Regions from separate parts of the Streptococcus sp. Marseille-Q5855 genome, predicted to be linked through region 4. Evidence: predicted binding sites of a transcription regulator. Region 4 holds the regulator's gene; each other region holds the start of a gene.

Region 1 (5,010 bases), on a different contig from region 4:
TCCTCTGTTTACTTCTCCAGTTTAACTCATGTCTATCCATTCTTTTTGGGAAGTATCCTAGCAACGATTGTAGGCGTTCGTCAGACGACCTCCCTCGTCAAGCTGTTGGATAAAATCTGGGATTTACGAAAGACTCTGTTGATTTTTGCAGGGGGGGTTGGCTTCTTACTCATTTTGACCTTCTTTGTCAAATTTACCTATTTCTTTGCCTATCTTATTGGCTTCTTGCTTGCCAGTCTTGCAGCTCTTGCTATGATTCTGGCGGCGCGTGTCTTACATGAAAAGACTCCTCATATACAGGAGCCAAAGATTATTAGCTTTTTAGCAGATACTAGCTATGCAGTTTATCTCTTCCATTGGCCTTTCTACATTATTTTCTCACAGTTGACCTCAAATCTTTTTGCTGTGTTACTGACTTTGATTTTTTCTTATGGATTCGCCAGCCTATCATTTTATGTGTTGGAGCCGTGGATTGCAGGCAAGAACACACCTGTTTTACAAACTCTTCGTCCCCTGCCTTATATTCACGCAATTCTTGCGACAAGTACAGGAATCTTGGCTTTCATTGTCCTCTTAGTGACTTTGTTGGCACCACAAGTGGGAGCGTTTGAGACAGACTTAACTGTCAATGGTTTGAAGCAAGCTGCTAGTAATATTGCCCAAACAAAAGTGATGGCAGAACGAGCAGAAGCTGATAGTTTGGGGATTGCTGATGGTACTATGTTAATTGGTGACTCAGTGGCTTTAAGGGCAAATACAGCCCTGCAGACAGCTCTTCCTGGAGCACAAATTAACGCGCAGGTCAGCAGAACAACCAAGACTGCCAATGAAATCATGCTAAACAATAGCCAGAATAAATTTTTACCTAAGATGGTGGTCATTGCGACTGGGGTAAATAATCCTGAAAATTACAAGGAAGACTGGGACAGTATCGTGAAAAATATTCCTAAGGGCCATCATATGATTTTAGTGACTCCTTATGAGGGAGATAAGACAAAAGAGACCTATGCCATCGTTGAGAAGGCGGCTGCATATATGAGAGAATTGGCAGAGAAGACACCTTACATCACGATAGCAGATTGGAATCAAGTTGCGAAAGAGCATCCAGAGATTTGGGCAGGAACAGACCAAGTCCATTTCGGAAGTGACACTAGCACTATTGAAACAGGAGCAAAATTGTATGCAGATACCATTGCCACAGCCTTGCAAACAGCTAAAGACAAGCCAGTCAAATCAAAATAACTTGTATTAAAAAGAGAAGAGTTGGAGAAATCCAGCTCTTTTAAAATATCTCCAGAAAATAGGTCTATACCATTTACAAATGAATCAGAAAGGTTTATAATGTAATTGACATAATAAATATCAAAAGTAATCTTTTAAGGAGGTCATTATTATGCCTAATTACGTTAAAGCGGATCAGTTTTTCTATCCATTTGGCATTCGTCGCGGTGGGTACTTAGAACTTGTTGATGGCAAATTTGGGAAACATGTGGATCAAATTCCTGAAGGAGCAGAGGTTCTTGACTATACTGGTTATAGCATTGCACCAGGTCTTGTGGATACTCATATTCATGGATATGCAGGTGTAGATGTGATGGACAACAACATTGAAGGTACATTGCATACTATGAGTGAAGGACTTCTTAGTACCGGTGTTACCAGTTTCTTGCCCACAACTTTAACAGCCACTTATGAGCAATTGCTTGCAGTCACTGAAAATCTTGGAAACCATTATAAAGAAGCAAGTGGTGCTAAGATTCGTGGGATTTATTATGAAGGTCCATATTTCACAGAAACTTTTAAGGGGGCACAAAATCCAACTTATATGAGAGACCCGGGTGTTGAGGAGTTTCATTCTTGGCAGGATGCTGCAAAAGGGATGCTAAATAAGATCGCTATTGCACCAGAACGTGATGGGGTGGAAGATTTTGTACGTACTATTACAGGTGAAGGTGTGACAGTTGCACTTGGACACTCAGATGCGACATTTGAACAAGCTAAGAAGGCAGTTGATGCTGGAGCTAGTGTATGGGTACATGCCTATAATGGGATGCGTGGTTTAACACACCGCGAACTAGGTATGGTAGGAGCTATGTATGAGCTCCCACATACTTACGCAGAATTGATTTGTGATGGTTATCACGTAGATCCAAAAGCTTGTGAGATTTTACTTAAGCAAAAGGGGACAGAAAACATCGCTCTTATTACGGACTGTATGACAGCTGGTGGGCTTGAAGACGGTGACTATATGTTGGGAGAATTCCCTGTTGTAGTAGCAAATGGAACTGCACGTCTCAAATCTACTGGTAATTTGGCAGGTTCTATCCTCAAACTTAAAGACGGTTTGAAAAATGTTGTTGAATGGGGAATTGCGAATCCGCATGAAGCAGTCATGATGGCCAGCCTCAACCCAGCAAAATCTGTTCACATTGATGATGTCTGTGGCCAAATCCGTGAAGGCTACGACGCTGACTTCATCGTATTAGATAAAGATTTGGAATTGGTAGCAACCTACCTAGACGGTGTGAAACGTTATCAAGCATAAGAGAGAAAGCAGAAGTTAGAGATTAGCTTCTGCTTTCTTATCTACATTGCTTTACCGGTAAATGAAAAAGTTAAAAATATCACAAAAAATCTTGAACAAGCAAATGAAAAGGTTTACAATTATATTATAAATAGTACAAATAAAAAAGGAGGAGTGCTTTATGAAAGCCTATACTTATGTTAAACCAGGACTTGCTTCTTTTGTTGATGTAGACAAACCAGTGATTCGCAAGCCAACAGACGCTATTGTACGTATCGTAAAAACTACTATTTGTGGAACAGACCTCCATATTATCAAAGGGGATGTTCCTGCTTGCCAAAGTGGTACCATTCTTGGTCACGAAGGGATTGGGATTGTTGAAGAAGTTGGGGAAGGAGTTTCTAACTTCAAAAAAGGCGATAAGGTCTTGATTTCTTGTGTCTGTGCCTGTGGTAAATGCTACTACTGTAAAAAAGGAATTTATGCCCACTGTGAAGACGAAGGGGGCTGGATTTTCGGTCACTTGATTGATGGTATGCAGGCTGAATATCTACGTGTCCCTCATGCAGATAACACTCTTTACCACACTCCAGAAGACTTGTCAGATGAAGCCTTGGTTATGTTATCAGACATTTTGCCTACTGGGTATGAAATTGGTGTCTTGAAAGGGAAAGTAGAACCTGGTTGTAGTGTAGCCATTATTGGTTCAGGACCAGTTGGTTTAGCAGCTCTTTTGACAGCTCAATTCTATTCACCAGCTAAATTGATTATGGTGGACTTAGACGATAACCGCTTGGAAACTGCTGTATCATTTGGTGCGACTCATAAGGTTAATTCTTCAGATCCTGAAAAAGCCATTAAAGAAATTTATGATTTGACAGATGGACGTGGTGTGGATGTCGCTATTGAAGCTGTTGGTATTCCTGCAACATTTGATTTCTGTCAAAAGATTATCGGTATAGACGGAACAGTTGCCAACTGTGGTGTACATGGTAAACCAGTTGAATTCGATTTAGACAAACTTTGGATTCGCAACATCAATGTAACAACCGGTTTGGTATCTACAAATACCACTCCACAATTGTTGAAAGCTCTTGAAAGTCATAAGATTGAACCAGAAAAATTGGTAACTCACTATTTCAAACTCAGTGAAATTGAAAAAGCCTATGAAGTTTTCAGTAAGGCAGCAGACCACCATGCCATTAAGGTTATTATCGAAAACGATATTTCTGAAGCCTAGGTAGTAAAAAGATTTTGGAACACAAGTAAATAGAAATTCAGTCATCCATCAGATGGCTGGATTTTTTATCAAGAAATTAAGAAATGAGCATATTTCTTTCCTTGTTTAGCGGAATTGGTTATAATATACGGTACAAAGGAATGAATGAATATGTATCGTGTTATAGAAATGTACGGAGATTTTGAACCGTGGTGGTTCTTAGAAGGTTGGGAAGAAGATATTGTAGCTAGTAAGAAATTTGACCAGTATTATGATGCTCTCAAATACTACAAAACTTGCTGGTTTAAATTAGAACAAGAATCCCCTCTTTATAAAAGCAGAAGTGACTTGATGACCATTTTTTGGGATCCGGAAGACCAACGCTGGTGTGATGAATGTGATGAGTATTTACAACAATACCATTCTTTGGCTCTTTTGCAGGATGAGCAGGTTATCCCAGATGAAAAACTACGCCCAGGCTATGAAAAACAAACAGGTAAGGAAAGGCACCGTTCTTGCCGTATGAAATTAAAATAGAGAAAAAGTAACTTTTTTGGAGTTGCTTTTTTTATTTTTCCAAATCTTTGCGAATAGTATAGGTGAGGAGGTAAGTATGGTTCAAGAAATTGCACAAGAAATCATTCGTTCGGCTCGGAAAAAAGGGGCACAAGACATTTATTTTGTCCCCAAGTTAGACGCCTATGAGCTTTATATGAGGATAGGAGACAAGCGCTGTAAAATCGGTTGTTATGATTTCGAAAAATTTGCGGCTGTTATCAGTCACTTTAAGTTTGTGGCGGGTATGAATGTTGGAGAAAAGCGACGTAGCCAACTGGGTTCCTGTGATTATGCCTATGACCAGAAGATGGCGTCTCTACGTCTATCTACTGTAGGCGATTATCGAGGGCAGGAGAGTTTAGTTATTCGCTTGTTGCATGATGAGGAGCAGGATTTGCATTTTTGGTTTCAGGATATTGATGAACTGGGCAAGCAGTACAGGCAACGTGGTCTCTATCTCTTTGCTGGTCCAGTCGGTAGTGGCAAGACAACCTTGATGCATGAATTGGCTAAATCTCTCTTTAAAGGACAGCAAGTCATGTCCATTGAAGATCCTGTCGAAATCAAGCAGGAGGACATGCTCCAGTTGCAGTTGAATGAGGCGATTGGACTAACCTATGAAAATCTAATCAAACTTTCTTTGCGTCATCGTCCTGACCTCTTGATTATCGGAGAAATTCGAGACAGCGAAACGGCGCGTGCAGTGGTC
Region 2 (5,010 bases), on a different contig from region 4:
AAGAGCCTTATCCAACTTAGCTGATTGGTGATTTTCACCATTGGTCGCTACGATACCAACTTTTTCACCTGTACCGATCAGGGTACCAATTGTGTCAAAAATATCTGTCAATGAGAAGGCAAGAATAGCCATAAGCGTTTCAGGCAAGCGAGCTGTATCTGAAACCAAAGCTCCCAAACCTTCTGAACCAAGAGCTGCACCAAAGACTGTCTTCAAATCTTCAAAAGCTGCACCAACATGGTTATTAGCAAAATCGATGCTTGACAAATCTACCAAACCAACTGCAATAGCAAGAACAGTTGTTGTCAAGATAGAGAGGATAATTCCTCCTTTAATCCCTTTAATGACAAAGAAGATTGTGATAGCAAGTCCTGCAAGAGCCACCAAAACAGCTGGATTATTAAAGCTGACCAAGCCTGGAACTGCTGAAGCATTTGCCGCAATGGTTGCTTGAGCTTTGTCAGCTCCTTCTCCTACAACAGTATAGTTGCCTGGATCAATCGTGAATTTCAAAAGCCCAGCATTCTTAATCCCCACGTAGGCAAGAAAGACACCGATACCAGCTGAAATAGCTGAGCGAAGAGCATTGGGAATCGATTCAATGATCATTTTACGAACATTTGTCAAGGTAATAATCAATGAAATAATCCCACAGATGAAGACCATAGCTAGGGCTTCTTGCCAAGAATAACCAAGCCCGAATACAACTGTAAAGGTAAAGAAGGCATTGAGTCCCATACCTGGTGCTTGAGCATATGGCAAGTTGGCGTAGAAGGCCATCATCAAGGTACCCGCTACTGCACCGATAATCGTTGCGAGGAATACACCCTGAGCAGGCATTCCTGTTTGCGAAAGAATTTGTGGGTTTACAAAGAGAATATAACTCATTGCAAAGAAAGTCGTTAAACCAGCGAGAACCTCTGTACGAACGTCTGTACCGTTCTCTTTTAGTTTAAATAATTTGTCCATTATCAATCTCCTTTTAATTTTTACGAACAATAACAGAATTATATCATTTATCATTCACTTTTTCAATATCTTTGTTTAATTTATTTAAAAATTTGATGGAATTTCATTTTTTGTTTGGAATCTGCTTTTCTGCCTGCTTTCTGTTATAATAGTAGACATCTTATCTGAAAAGACACTAGAAAGGTCCCTATGACGAAAAAAATTATTGCAGTTGACCTGGATGGAACCCTGCTCAACTCAGACAGTCAAATTTCTGACTTTACCAAAGAAACCATTAAAAAAGTTACTGAAAAAGGCCATCAGGTTATTATTACGACAGGTCGCCCTTACCGCATGTCAAAAGATTTCTACCGTGAACTAGGCTTAGACACTCCTATGATTAATTTCAACGGCTCCCTTACTCATTTGCCAGACCAAGTTTGGGACTTTGAAAAGTGTTTGACGGTAGACAAAAAATATCTGCTAGACATGGTTCGACGTTCTGAGGACATTCAAGCCGATTTTATCGCTGGAGAATACCGTAAAAAATTTTACATTACAAATCCCAATGAAGAAATTGCTAATCCCAAACTATTTGGTGTAGAAGCTTTCCATCCTGAAAATCAATTTCAGCCTGAATTGGTGACCAAGGACCCTAACTGTATTCTCTTGCAGACCAGAGCCAGTGACAAGTATGCTCTGGCAAAAGAAATGAACACCTTCTACCAGCATCAACTGTCTATCAATACCTGGGGAGGTCCGCTCAATATCCTTGAGTGTACCCCAAAAGGTGTCAACAAAGCCTTTGCCTTGAACTACTTGCTCAAGGTAATGAACCGTGACAAAAAAGATTTGATTGCCTTTGGAGATGAACACAATGATACCGAAATGCTCGCTTTTGCTGGGAAGGGCTATGCCATGAAAAATGCCAATCCAGAGCTACTCCCTTATGCAGATGAGCAAATTTCTCTGACCAATGACCAAGACGGAGTTGCCAAAACCCTGCAAGACTTATTCTTATAACCTATACTGATACTCAATGAAAATCAAAGAACAAACTAGGAAGCTAGCCGTAGGTTGCTCAAAGCACTGCTTTGAGATTGTATATGAAACTGACGAAGTCAGTAACATATATACGGCAAGGCGAAGCTGACGTGGTTTGAAGAGATTTTCGAAGAGTATGAGTCTGGGACAAAAGTCTAACCTTAAATATAAAAAGCGAACAAAACAGAATTCTGTTTTGTTCGCTTTTTTGTCTAATCTATCGATTTTAAAAACTTATAATAAAGAATTCCTAAAATCAAAATCTTTTTGTCCCAGACTCTTTGTGCTCTTTTCACAGTCTCATCAACCAGTTAATCGATTGTTCTATTTTTTACCACCAAAACCTTGGAAAAGGCTTTCTTTTGTGATATACTTCACATATAAATACAAGAGAGCTCGTCACACTCGACTCTGTTGACAAAAAATCAATCCAGTCCCGTTGTCCCTGTTCTCGGTCAATATCAAGGAGGATAGCTATGAAAGCTGTTGTTGTAAATCCAGAAAGCACTGGTGTTGCTGTTGAAGAAAAAGTACTCCGTCCACTTGAAACTGGGGAAGCACTTGTAGAAATTGAATACTGTGGTGTTTGCCACACTGACCTCCACGTTGCCCATGGCGACTTCGGTCAGGTACCAGGACGTGTCCTAGGTCACGAAGGTGTTGGTATCGTTAAAGAAATTGCCCCAGATGTGAAAAGCCTTAAAGTCGGTGACCGCGTCAGCGTTGCTTGGTTCTTTGAAGGATGTGGTACTTGCGAATACTGTACAACTGGCCGTGAAACTCTTTGCCGTACAGTAAAAAATGCTGGCTACTCAGTAGACGGTGGTATGGCTGAACAGTGTATCGTAACTGCTGACTATGCTGTCAAAGTTCCTGACGGACTTGATCCAGCCCAAGCTTCTTCTATCACATGTGCTGGTGTAACAACCTATAAAGCTATTAAAGAGGCCAAAGTTGAACCAGGCCAATGGGTTGTCCTTTACGGTGCTGGTGGCCTTGGTAACCTAGCTGTTCAATACGCTAAAAAAGTATTCAATGCTCATGTTATCGCAGTTGATATCAATAACGACAAACTTGCCCTTGCAAAAGAAGTAGGCGCTGACATTGTTATTAACGGCCTCGAAGTTGAAGATGTACCTGGACTCATCAAGGAAAAAACTGATGGAGGTGCTCACTCAGCTGTCGTAACTGCTGTATCTAAAGTTGCCTTCAACCAGGCTGTTGACTCCGTTCGTGCTGGTGGTCGCGTCGTCGCTGTCGGTCTTCCTTCTGAAATGATGGAACTCAGCATCGTTAAAACAGTCCTCGATGGAATCCAAGTCATCGGTTCTCTTGTAGGAACTCGTAAAGACTTGGAAGAAGCCTTCCAATTCGGTGCAGAAGGTTTAGTAGTTCCAGTTGTTCAAAAACGTCCAATAGAAGATGCCGTAGCCATTTTCGACGAAATGGAAAAAGGTCAAATCCAAGGACGTATGGTACTCGACTTCACCCACTAATCTAATAGAAACCTATTTTAAAAGTTGGAATGCGCTTCCAACTTTTTTATATTAAATTTTTAAATAAGAATTCAAGATTACTCCTCAAAAACTCAATATATCAACATCTGCAAAAAAACTTTTTAATTTTTTATTATAAATAGTTGATTTTTAGATGAAAACGGTTTATACTTAAAAAGTCTTAAAGTTTTCTTAAACGAAAACTAAAACAAAAAAGGAGGAATGACAATAATGAGTATCGGAATCATTATTGCGAGCCACGGCGAATTTGCTGCGGGTATTCATCAGTCAGGATCTATGATCTTTGGTGAACAAGAAAAGGTTCAAGTTGTAACCTTTATGCCAAATGAAGGCCCTGATGATCTATACGCTAAGTTTAATAACGCTGTTGCTGCATTTGACGCAGAAGATGAGGTTCTAGTTTTGGCTGACCTTTGGAGTGGATCTCCATTTAACCAAGCTAGTCGCGTGATGGGAGAAAATCCTGAGCGTAAGTTTGCCATCATCACAGGACTTAACTTACCGATGTTAATTCAAGCCTACACAGAGCGCCTGATGGACGCTGCTGCAGGTGTAGAAAAAGTCGCTGCTAATATCATTAAAGAAGCCAAAGATGGCATCAAGGCTCTTCCAGAAGAGCTAAACCCTGTTGAGGAAGTAGCAAGCGCTGCAGCTGCTCCAGTTGCCCAAGCTGCTATCCCAGAAGGAACTGTTATCGGAGACGGTAAATTGAAAATCAATCTTGCCCGTCTTGACACACGTCTACTTCACGGTCAGGTGGCAACTGCTTGGACTCCAGATTCAAAAGCAGACCGTATCATCGTTGCTTCAGATAACGTAGCTAAAGACGACCTTCGTAAAGAATTGATTAAACAAGCAGCTCCAGGTAATGTCAAGGCTAACGTGGTTCCAATTCAAAAACTGATTGAGGTTTCAAAAGACCCACGTTTTGGAGAAACACATGCCCTTATCTTGTTTGAAACACCTCAAGATGCCCTTCGTGCCATCGAAGGCGGCGTGCCAATCAAAACTCTTAACGTTGGTTCTATGGCTCACTCAACAGGTAAAACATTGGTCAATACTGTTTTGTCGATGGACAAAGAAGACGTTGCTACATTTGAAAAAATGCGTGACCTCGGTGTTGAATTTGACGTACGTAAAGTACCAAATGATTCTAAAAAAGATTTGTTTGACTTGATTAACAAAGCCAATGTCAAATAAGCCATTATTTATGAAAGGATTTTAAAGATGTCTATTATTTCTATGGTTTTAGTAGTCGTTGTAGCCTTCCTTGCAGGTCTTGAAGGTATCCTCGACCAGTTCCAATTCCATCAACCACTTGTAGCTTGTACTCTTATTGGGCTTGTAACAGGTCACTTAGAAGCAGGTATTATACTTGGTGGTTCTCTTCAAATGATTGCCCTTGGTTGGGCTAACATCGGAGCTGCCGTAGCTCCTGACGCTGCTCTTGCTTCTGTTGCTGCTGCCATTATCATGGTTCTTGGTGGCGACTTTACTAAGA
Region 3 (5,010 bases), on a different contig from region 4:
TGAATTTGCAATGGGAACGATCTTGAACGGGATGGCCCTTCATGGTGGACTTCGTGTATACGGTGGAACTTTCTTCGTCTTCTCTGACTATGTGAAGGCAGCTGTCCGCTTGTCAGCCTTGCAAGGTCTTCCTGTGACTTATGTCTTTACCCACGATTCAATCGCAGTTGGAGAAGACGGTCCAACGCATGAACCGGTGGAACATTTGGCAGGTCTTCGTGCCATGCCAAATCTAAACGTTTTCCGTCCAGCAGATGCGCGTGAAACGCAAGCAGCTTGGTACCTTGCAGTGACAAGTGAGAAAACACCAACTGCCCTTGTCTTGACACGTCAAAACTTGACTGTTGAAGAGGGAACAGACTTCGACAAGGTTGCAAAAGGTGCCTATGTTGTCTATGAAAATGCAGCAGACTTTGATACCATCTTGATTGCGACAGGTTCAGAGGTCAATCTTGCTGTCTCAGCTGCCAAAGAATTGGCTAGTCAAGGTGAAAAAGTCCGAGTAGTCAGTATGCCATCTACAGATGTCTTTGATAAACAAGATGCAGCTTACAAGGAAGAAATTCTTCCAAATGCAGTCCGCCGTCGTGTTGCAGTTGAAATGGGTGCAACTCAAAACTGGTACAAATATGTTGGACTAGATGGTGCTGTTCTTGGTATTGATACCTTCGGAGCCTCTGCACCAGCACCAAAAGTATTGGCAGAATATGGCTTTACTGTAGAAAATCTTGTGAAAGTTGTTCAAAACTTGAAATAATTCTAAAAATCAGGGCGCAAGCTCTGGTTTTTCTTATTAGAAAAGCAAGGTACAATCTTGTAAAAGTAGCTGAAATTTGATATAGTAGTCCTATGTAAAAGACAAAGGAGAATATAATGGAATCACAATATACATTTTTAATCATTCTTGTGGCTATGTTGGGCTTGATGTTCTTTACGCAACGCTCTCAAAAGAAACAAGCACAAAAACGTATGGAAAGTTTGAATAAACTACAAAAAGGCTATGAAGTGATTACAATCGGGGGCCTTTATGGAACAGTCGATGAAGTAGATACGGAGAAGGGGACAATTGTTCTTGATGTAGATGGAGTTTACTTGACTTTTGAACTAGCTGCTATCAAGACCGTATTACCACTTAAAGAAACAGCTTCACTCGAAGGTGCAATTGAAAAATAAGACGGGATTACTGACTCCCGTTTTTCTGTAAAAGAAAGGAAATGGGATGAAAAAACTAGTCTTTGTCTGTCTGGGAAATATTTGCCGTAGCCCTATGGCCGAGTTTGTGATGAAATCAATGACAGATAATTATGAAATCCAAAGTCGAGCGACTTCCTCTTGGGAACATGGCAATCCGATTCATAAGGGAACTCAAGGGATTTTTCAAGAGTATGAGATTCCTTATGAAAAAGGCAAGACATCGCTTCAGATTAGTAAGGAAGATTTTGAATCCTTTGATTATATTATCGGAATGGATGCTTCAAATGTTTCTGACTTACGTCAGATGTGTCCAGCAGACTGTCAAGATAAGATTTACTCATTCGCATCTGAAAGTGTTCCAGATCCTTGGTATACAGGAGATTTTGAAGAAACCTATCGACGTGTTCAAGAGGGCTGTCAAGCTTGGCTAGAACGTTTAGAAAAGGAGAGTGAAGGTGGAAAATCTTAAGAATTTTTACGAGAAGTATCGTGTCTATCTGACTCGTCCACGTTTAGAGCTTTTGGCAGTAGTTACGATTGTTTTTTGTGCTGTACTCGTCTTTTTTCTAAATATTCCCGGAAAAGGTGTCTTAAAACTCGATAATGGAAATATTGTTTACGATGGCAGTCTTGTCCGTGGTAAAATGAATGGACAAGGTACCATCACCTTCCAAAATGGAGACCAATATACAGGTGGCTTCAACAATGGAGCCTTCAACGGAAAAGGTACCTTTCAATCCAAAGAAGGCTGGACCTACGAAGGTGATTTTGTAAATGGTCAGGCTGAAGGAAAAGGAAAACTAACAACAGAACAAGAAGTCGTGTATGAAGGGACTTTTAAACAAGGCGTTTTTCAACAAAAATAAAGCCTCCTTATCAAAGGAGGTATTGTTAAAACCAAATAAGTAAGCGCTTACCTGTAAATCCCTTTCTTTCCAAGCTCCTCTTCCAAGCAAGTTTGTGAAATAAAAAAATATTTGAAATAAATTTCACAAACTTTAAAGAAAAAGCTTGCTAAGAAAAGAAACTAGCAAACATTTCACAAGGTGCTAAAAATTCTTTGTGAAATGTTTATGAAACTGTTTACAAAGTTGAAATAATGCGTTATAATAAACTTGTGAAAAAATTAACAAAGGATTTAATCCTTGAAAGCTATGGAGGAAAATATGGCTGATAAAAAAACTGTGACACCAGAGGAAAAGAAACTCGCTGCTGAAAAGCATGTCGATGGCTTGGTGCAAAAAGCTCTAGTTGCCCTTGAAGAAATGCGTAAGTTGGACCAAGAGCAAGTTGACTACATCGTAGCGAAAGCGTCAGTGGCAGCTTTGGATGCCCACGGAGAATTGGCTTTACATGCCTTTGAAGAAACAGGACGTGGTGTATTTGAAGATAAAGCAACTAAGAACTTGTTTGCTTGTGAACATGTAGTAAACAACATGCGCCACACTAAAACAGTTGGTGTTATTGAAGAAGACGATGTAACAGGTTTGACTCTTATTGCTGAACCGGTCGGTGTTGTTTGTGGTATCACTCCTACAACAAACCCAACATCAACAGCAATCTTCAAATCATTGATTTCATTGAAGACGCGTAATCCAATCGTTTTTGCCTTCCACCCATCAGCTCAAGAATCATCAGCTCACGCAGCTCAAATCGTTCGTGATGCTGCGATTAAAGCAGGAGCGCCTGAAAACTGCGTACAGTGGATCACTGAACCATCTATGGAAGCAACTAGTGCCCTTATGAACCACGAAGGTGTTGCGACAATCCTTGCAACAGGTGGTAATGCTATGGTTAAAGCCGCATACTCATGTGGTAAACCAGCTCTTGGGGTAGGTGCTGGAAACGTTCCAGCTTATGTTGAAAAATCAGCAAATATCCGTCAAGCAGCACACGATATCGTTATGTCTAAATCATTTGATAACGGTATGGTCTGTGCATCTGAACAAGCAGTTATCATTGATAAAGAAATTTACGATGAATTTGTAGCAGAGTTCAAATCTTACCACACTTACTTTGTAAACAAAAAAGAAAAAGCTCTTCTTGAAGAATTCTGCTTTGGCGTGAAAGCAAACAGCAAAAACTGTGCTGGTGCAAAATTGAACGCTGATATCGTTGGTAAACCAGCAACTTGGATTGCAGAGCAAGCAGGATTTACAGTTCCAGAAGGAACAAACATTCTTGCTGCAGAATGTAAAGAAGTTGGTGAAAATGAGCCATTGACTCGTGAAAAATTGTCACCAGTTATCGCAGTTTTGAAATCTGAAAGCCGTGAAGATGGTATTACTAAGGCTCGTCAAATGGTTGAATTTAACGGTCTTGGACACTCAGCAGCTATCCACACAGCTGACGAAGAATTGACTAAAGAATTTGGTAAAGCTGTTAAAGCTATTCGTGTTATCTGTAACTCACCTTCTACTTTCGGTGGTATCGGGGACGTTTACAATGCCTTCTTGCCATCATTGACACTTGGATGTGGTTCTTACGGACGCAACTCAGTTGGGGATAACGTTAGTGCCATTAACCTCTTGAACATCAAAAAAGTCGGAAGACGGAGAAATAACATGCAATGGATGAAACTTCCTTCAAAAACATACTTTGAACGTGATTCAATTCAATACCTTCAAAAATGTCGTGACGTTGAACGTGTCATGATCGTTACTGACCATGCCATGGTAGAGCTTGGTTTCCTTGATCGTATCATCGAACAACTTGATCTTCGTCGCAATAAGGTTGTTTACCAAATCTTTGCTGATGTGGAACCAGATCCAGATATCACAACTGTAAATCGTGGTACTGAGATTATGCGTGCCTTCAAACCAGATACAATTGTCGCTCTCGGTGGTGGATCTCCAATGGATGCTGCTAAAGTAATGTGGCTCTTCTATGAACAACCAGAAGTGGACTTCCGTGACCTTGTTCAAAAATTCATGGATATCCGTAAACGTGCCTTCAAGTTCCCATTGCTTGGTAAGAAGACTAAATTCATCGCGATTCCAACTACATCTGGTACAGGATCTGAAGTAACACCATTTGCCGTTATCTCTGATAAAGCAAATAACCGTAAATACCCAATCGCCGACTACTCATTGACACCAACTGTGGCAATCGTAGACCCTGCTTTGGTATTGACAGTTCCTGGATTTGTTGCTGCGGATACTGGTATGGACGTATTGACTCACGCGACTGAAGCTTACGTATCACAAATGGCTAGCGACTACACTGACGGTCTTGCACTTCAAGCCATCAAACTTGTATTCGAAAACCTTGAAAGCTCAGTTAAGAATGCAGACTTCCACTCACGTGAGAAAATGCATAACGCTTCAACAATCGCTGGTATGGCCTTTGCTAATGCCTTCCTAGGTATTTCTCACTCAATGGCCCATAAGATTGGTGCGCAATTCCACACAATCCACGGTCGTACGAATGCTATCTTGCTTCCATATGTCATTCGCTACAACGGTACACGTCCAGCTAAGACAGCAACATGGCCTAAGTACAACTACTACCGTGCAGATGAAAAATACCAAGATATCGCACGCATGCTTGGCCTTCCAGCTTCTACACCAGAAGAAGGGGTTGAATCTTACGCAAAAGCTGTCTACGAACTTGGTGAGCGCGTAGGTATCCAAATGAACTTCAAGGCACAAGGAATCGATGAAAAAGAATGGAAAGAACATTCTCGTGAATTGGCCTTCCTTGCTTACGAAGACCAATGTTCACCAGCTAACCCACGTCTTCCAATGGTTGACCATATGCAAGAAATCATCGAAGATTCTTACTATGGCTACAAAGAAAGACCAGGACGCCGTAAAT
Region 4 (5,010 bases):
GCAAGAAACCCATGGAAATCCTTCTAGTATTCATGCTCATGGTCGTCAAGCTGGCAAACTATTGCGAGAAGCCCGTCAGGAGCTAGCTCAGTTACTGGGGACAAAACCTCAACATATCTTTTTCACTTCTGGTGGGACAGAAGGCAACAATACTGCTATCATTGGTTACTGCCTTCGTCACCAAGAACAAGGAAAACATATCATCACAACTGCCATCGAGCACCATGCTGTCCTTGAAACAATTGATTACTTGGTTCAACACTTTGGTTTTGAAGCAACCATTATTCAACCAGAAAATCAAGAAATCACAGCCCAGCAAATTCAAAAGGCTTTACGTGATGATACGATTTTGGTTTCTACCATGTTTGCCAATAATGAGACTGGAAACCTACTGCCCATTGCTGAAATTAGCCAAATACTCAAGCAACACCCAGCCGCCTATCATGTTGATGCAGTTCAGGCTATTGGCAAACTCCCTATTCACCCAGAAGAATTGGGCATTGATTTTCTCACTGCTTCTGCCCATAAATTCCATGGTCCTAAGGGAATCGGTTTTCTCTACGCATCTAGCATGGACTTTGATTCCTATCTACATGGCGGAGACCAAGAACAGAAAAAACGTGCAGGAACTGAAAATTTAGCTGCCATCGTAGGCATGGTTGCAGCCCTAAAAGAAAATTTAGAAAAGCAAGAAGAACATTTTCAACATGTACAAAATCTAGAAACTGCCTTTCTGGCAGAGCTAGAGGGAATTCAGTATTACCTGAATAGAGGCGAACACCATCTCCCTTATGTTCTCAATATTGGATTTCCTGGTCAGAAAAATGACCTCTTACTCCTTCGTCTAGATTTAGCTGGAATTTCAATCTCTACTGGCTCAGCCTGTACGGCAGGTATTGTCCAATCCAGCCATGTTCTTGAAGCCATGTATGGCGCAAATTCAGACCGCTTGAAGGAATCCGTTCGCATCAGTTTGTCGCCACAAAATACTGTTGAAGACCTACATACCCTTGCAAAGACCTTAAAAGAAATTATCGGAGGTTAGCCATATGGCATTTGAAAAAACCATTCAGTTAAAAAATTGTCGTTACGACTACACTCTTAACCCTTCTGTTAAAAAATTCACCCTTAAGGACAATACCTTTTTTGAGACTAAGGTTGGTAACTATGAACTAACTCGCCTACTTGAAAAAGTGCCGAACAGCGGTGAGGGATTCCAACTCAAAATCATCATTAACAAGGAACTTACAGGTGCTAAAATCAATATCACTGACAAGTTTGGCCTTCGTCTAGTTGATATTTTCAAATCAGAAGACCACCACATTCATCAGGAAAAATTCTACTTCCTCATGGATAGTTTAGTAGAACGTGGTGTCTTTACAAAATCGGAAAGATAGAGCCAAAATGTTTGAACTGACCTATAAAGACAGCTATCATGTAGAGCGGACTCTCAAGTATGAAGATTATGAGGCACTCATGCTGGCTCTGTCAGGATGTGTGACCCTACCAGATACACTTTATGTGACTTCTTTGACCTTTAAGGGCCAGGAAGTTTACCAGGGTCTGATCGGAGACCTCTACCGTTTTCTATCACATGCAGATTTTTTACATCAAAACTAAGATTTTTCTTAGTTTTTTCTTGTTTTTGTTGATTTTTTCACAATGTTTCTATAAAATAGAAGAATAGAAAGGTTGTGATTTTGTGAAAGATAAACAGTCTGCTATTCCAAAAGCTACAGCGAAAAGACTCTCCCTATACTATCGAATTTTTAAGAGATTTCATGCAGAAAAGATTGAACGTGCCAACTCTAAGCAAATTGCAGAGGCCATTGGAATTGATTCAGCGACCGTACGTCGTGATTTTTCCTATTTTGGTGAACTTGGTCGTCGTGGTTTTGGCTATGATGTCAAAAAACTAATGACATTTTTTGCCGATTTGCTTAATGATAACTCCATCACCAATGTCATGCTGGTTGGTATTGGAAATATGGGCCATGCCCTTCTCCACTACCGCTTTCATGAGCGTAACAAGATGAAGATTATCATGGCCTTTGACCTGGATGACCATCCTGAAGTCGGTAGCCAAACTCCTGATGGGATTCCCATTTACGGAATTTCTCAAATCAAGGATAAAATCAAGGATGCTGATGTCAAAACTGCTATCCTGACCGTTCCCAGCGTCAAGTCGCAAGAGGTTGCTAATCTCTTGGTGGATGCTGGCGTGAAAGGAATTCTCAGTTTTTCACCAGTCCATCTGCATTTACCAAAAGATGTGGTCGTTCAGTATGTCGATTTGACAAGTGAACTCCAAACCCTCCTCTATTTCATGCGAAAAGAGGATTAGAAAGCGAAAATCATTTTATGAAAAAACCAGTTATAGGGATTACAGGAAACGAAAAAACTCATCCAGATGATGACATCATGATGAGCTACGCAGCAAAAGGCTTTGTTGAAGGCGTTAAAGACGCTGGAGGGATTCCCATCATCCTACCGATTGGTGATCAAGAAATGGCCTGCCACTATATCAGTATGATTGACAAGCTCATCTTGACAGGTGGGCAAAATGTTGATCCTAAGTTCTATGGTGAACCAAAAACCATTGATAGCGATGACTACCACCTTCAAAGAGATATCTTCGAACTGGCCCTCATCAAGGAAGCGATTAAACAGAAAAAGCCAATTTTTTCTGTTTGCCGTGGAACTCAACTCTTTAACGTTGCCATGGGTGGAACTTTGTACCAAGATATCGAAGATCACTGGCAGGATTGTTCCGCCGAGTACACAACCCAACGCTTGGTGACAGAACCTGATACAGTTCTTCGAGAAATCTATGGAGAAATCTCCCATATCAACTCCTTCCACCACCAGAGCATCAAGGATTTAGCACCAAATTTAAAGATTGCGGCTCATGATCCTAAGGATGGTATTATAGAAGCTGTTATGAGTACGGATGATGTCGCCTTTCTCGGTGTCCAATGGCATCCAGAGTTTCTTTTTGAAAATCGTCCCAAAGATAAAAACCTCTTTGACTATGTCGTTAATGAACTTTAGATTAAATCTGTTTTTTCACGGTAACTAAAGTAACTAGAATATGAGACAATCAAATGGTCCAAGAGGACAATTCCCATCAGGTCGCAGGCTTCTTTAACAAGTTTAGTGACATGATCATCATTTCGGCTAGGGGCTACCGCTCCCGAAGGATGATTGTGGACCAAGATGAGAGAAGTCGCCATATGCTTGATAGCATAGTGAAGAATCTCACGTGGTTCAGCAATACTACGAGTAGCTGAGCCGATAAAAATGGTCTGTTGATGGATGATTTGATTTTGAGTATTGAGATAGAGCGCCACCAGGTGCTCTTGTTTTTTATGTCCCAACTCCTGCTGCATCTTCTTGGCCAACTTTTGGCTACTGAGAATACTTTCCATCTCAATAGTCTCATGCCTGTGGATACGATGTCCCAGTTCAATCATAGCTTGCAACTCTATAGCCTTAACACGACCGATACCAGACAGACTCTGCAATTCCTGCAGGGTCATTCTTTTCAAATCTGTTAGGCTTGAAAGGTTGTTCAAGACTTTCTGGGCAATTTCAAAAACGCTGGCTTGACGTGTTCCTGTCCTAAGTAAAATAGCTAGCAACTCTTGATTACTGAGCGCTTCTACTCCTTCTTGGGTCAGTCTCTCTCTTGGTAATAATGAATCTTCTTGGAATGAAATACTGTACATAAAAATCCTCCTCACTTTATTATTCGTGAGAAGGATGAAAAATTAGATTTTTTTCTCAATTGGAGCCACACTAGCTAAAAGTTTTTTCAAACCTACTTCTGGGAAATTGATTTTTAATTCCTGAGTAGCACCGCTACCTGAAACTTCCAGAACAGTTCCCTCTCCCCATTTCTTGTGGAGGGCAATATCACCAATGGACCAATTTGACTCACTAGACGCTGATTTTGCCCCAGCTGTAAATTGACCAAATGGAAGACCGCTTGACTGGATAGATTTTGGGGCTGCACTGCGTTTACGGTCTTGAAGAGCCTGAGCCAAACTCATTCTTTGACCGAAGGAAAGGCCACCACTACTATATGATGCTTTAAAGCTTGTATTTGCTGGACGAGCCAATCCTTGATACTCAAGCAAGTCTGAACTAATTTCATTAATAAAACGAGTCGGACGGTTGTAGTTGGTACGACCGAAAAGCAGGCGCGAGTTGGCATTGGTCAGATAGAGAATTTTCTCTGCACGCGTGATACCTACATAGGCTAGACGGCGCTCTTCTTCCAATTCATCCGGATCTTCAGCCGCACGACTAAGTGGAAAGACATTTTCTTCCATCCCAATCAAAAAGACAACTGGAAACTCGAGACCTTTGGCAGCATGCAGGGTCATCAAGGTCACTTCTGATGTCTCCTGACTACCTGAATCTGTGTCCGCAATCAAGGCCAAGTCATTTAAGAAACGACTCAGTTTATCCAGACCAGTTTCCTCTTCTGTCCCATCAGAGGTGTCATCAAAGTTCTTCGTAACAGAAAGAAACTCTTCGATATTTTCAACCCGAGCCTTGCTTTCTAAAGTCGCTTGAGCATTTAGAATATCGACGTAACCTGTTCTTTCTAGAACCGCCTCAACCAACTCTGTAATAGTTAAGTGGTCTAGCTGCTCTCGTAAATCTAACATCATATTTGCAAAATCCCAGATAGACTGAGCTGCCTTACCCTTGATACCAGACAACATAACATTAGCAGAAGCATCCAGCATAGACATATTTTGCAAATTTGCAAAGTCACGAATTTTCTCGACCGTACCAGGGCCAATTCCACGTTTCGGTTCGTTGATAATACGCTCAAAACTGATATTGTCACTCAAATTAGCAATGAGGTTGAGGTAAGCGATAATATCGCGGATTTCCTTACGGCTGTAGAACTTGGTTCCACCAACCATGGTATAAGGGATATTTGACTTGAGCAGAGCTTCCTCAATAGTACGGGACTGCGCATTAGTCCGATAGAGA

The links. Region 4 encodes Rex, which represses fermentation and respiration genes when NADH is low (regulators of the CRP and FNR family bind a similar motif). Its sites were predicted from a motif close to TTGTGAANTANTTCACAA; they were not measured.
Region 1: OC529_RS02230 (zinc-dependent alcohol dehydrogenase family protein) is a predicted target of Rex. The motif match lies at 2,613-2,630, and genes of this name have one in related genera.
Region 2: adhP (alcohol dehydrogenase AdhP) is a predicted target of Rex. The motif match lies at 2,355-2,372, and genes of this name have one in related genera.
Region 3: adhE (bifunctional acetaldehyde-CoA/alcohol dehydrogenase) is a predicted target of Rex. The motif match lies at 2,310-2,327, and genes of this name have one in related genera.

What each region holds. Positions count from the first base shown of each region.
Region 1 covers NZ_CAMPPR010000001.1:424,572-429,581, reverse strand. Annotated here, with positions in the region: gene OC529_RS02240 (acyltransferase family protein) at 1-1,242, shown strand, start outside; gene nagA (N-acetylglucosamine-6-phosphate deacetylase) at 1,394-2,545, shown strand; gene OC529_RS02230 (zinc-dependent alcohol dehydrogenase family protein) at 2,706-3,764, shown strand; gene OC529_RS02225 (DUF1033 family protein) at 3,915-4,280, shown strand; gene comGA (competence type IV pilus ATPase ComGA) at 4,357-5,010, shown strand, end outside.
Region 2 covers NZ_CAMPPR010000006.1:292,260-297,269, forward strand. Annotated here, with positions in the region: gene OC529_RS07885 (NCS2 family permease) at 1-969, opposite strand, end outside; gene OC529_RS07890 (Cof-type HAD-IIB family hydrolase) at 1,159-1,971, shown strand; gene adhP (alcohol dehydrogenase AdhP) at 2,469-3,488, shown strand; gene OC529_RS07900 (PTS sugar transporter subunit IIB) at 3,720-4,709, shown strand; gene OC529_RS07905 (PTS mannose/fructose/sorbose transporter subunit IIC) at 4,737-5,010, shown strand, end outside.
Region 3 covers NZ_CAMPPR010000001.1:401,512-406,521, reverse strand. Annotated here, with positions in the region: gene tkt (transketolase) at 1-757, shown strand, start outside; gene yajC (preprotein translocase subunit YajC) at 874-1,173, shown strand; gene OC529_RS02100 (low molecular weight protein-tyrosine-phosphatase) at 1,220-1,663, shown strand; gene OC529_RS02095 (MORN repeat-containing protein) at 1,650-2,060, shown strand; gene adhE (bifunctional acetaldehyde-CoA/alcohol dehydrogenase) at 2,361-5,010, shown strand, end outside.
Region 4 covers NZ_CAMPPR010000003.1:43,542-48,551, forward strand. Annotated here, with positions in the region: gene OC529_RS04535 (cysteine desulfurase family protein) at 1-1,045, shown strand, start outside; gene OC529_RS04540 (DUF1831 domain-containing protein) at 1,050-1,397, shown strand; gene OC529_RS04545 (DUF4649 family protein) at 1,405-1,620, shown strand; gene OC529_RS04550 (redox-sensing transcriptional repressor Rex) at 1,703-2,344, shown strand; gene OC529_RS04555 (gamma-glutamyl-gamma-aminobutyrate hydrolase family protein) at 2,362-3,051, shown strand; gene radC (RadC family protein) at 3,048-3,728, opposite strand; gene pcrA (DNA helicase PcrA) at 3,771-5,010, opposite strand, start outside.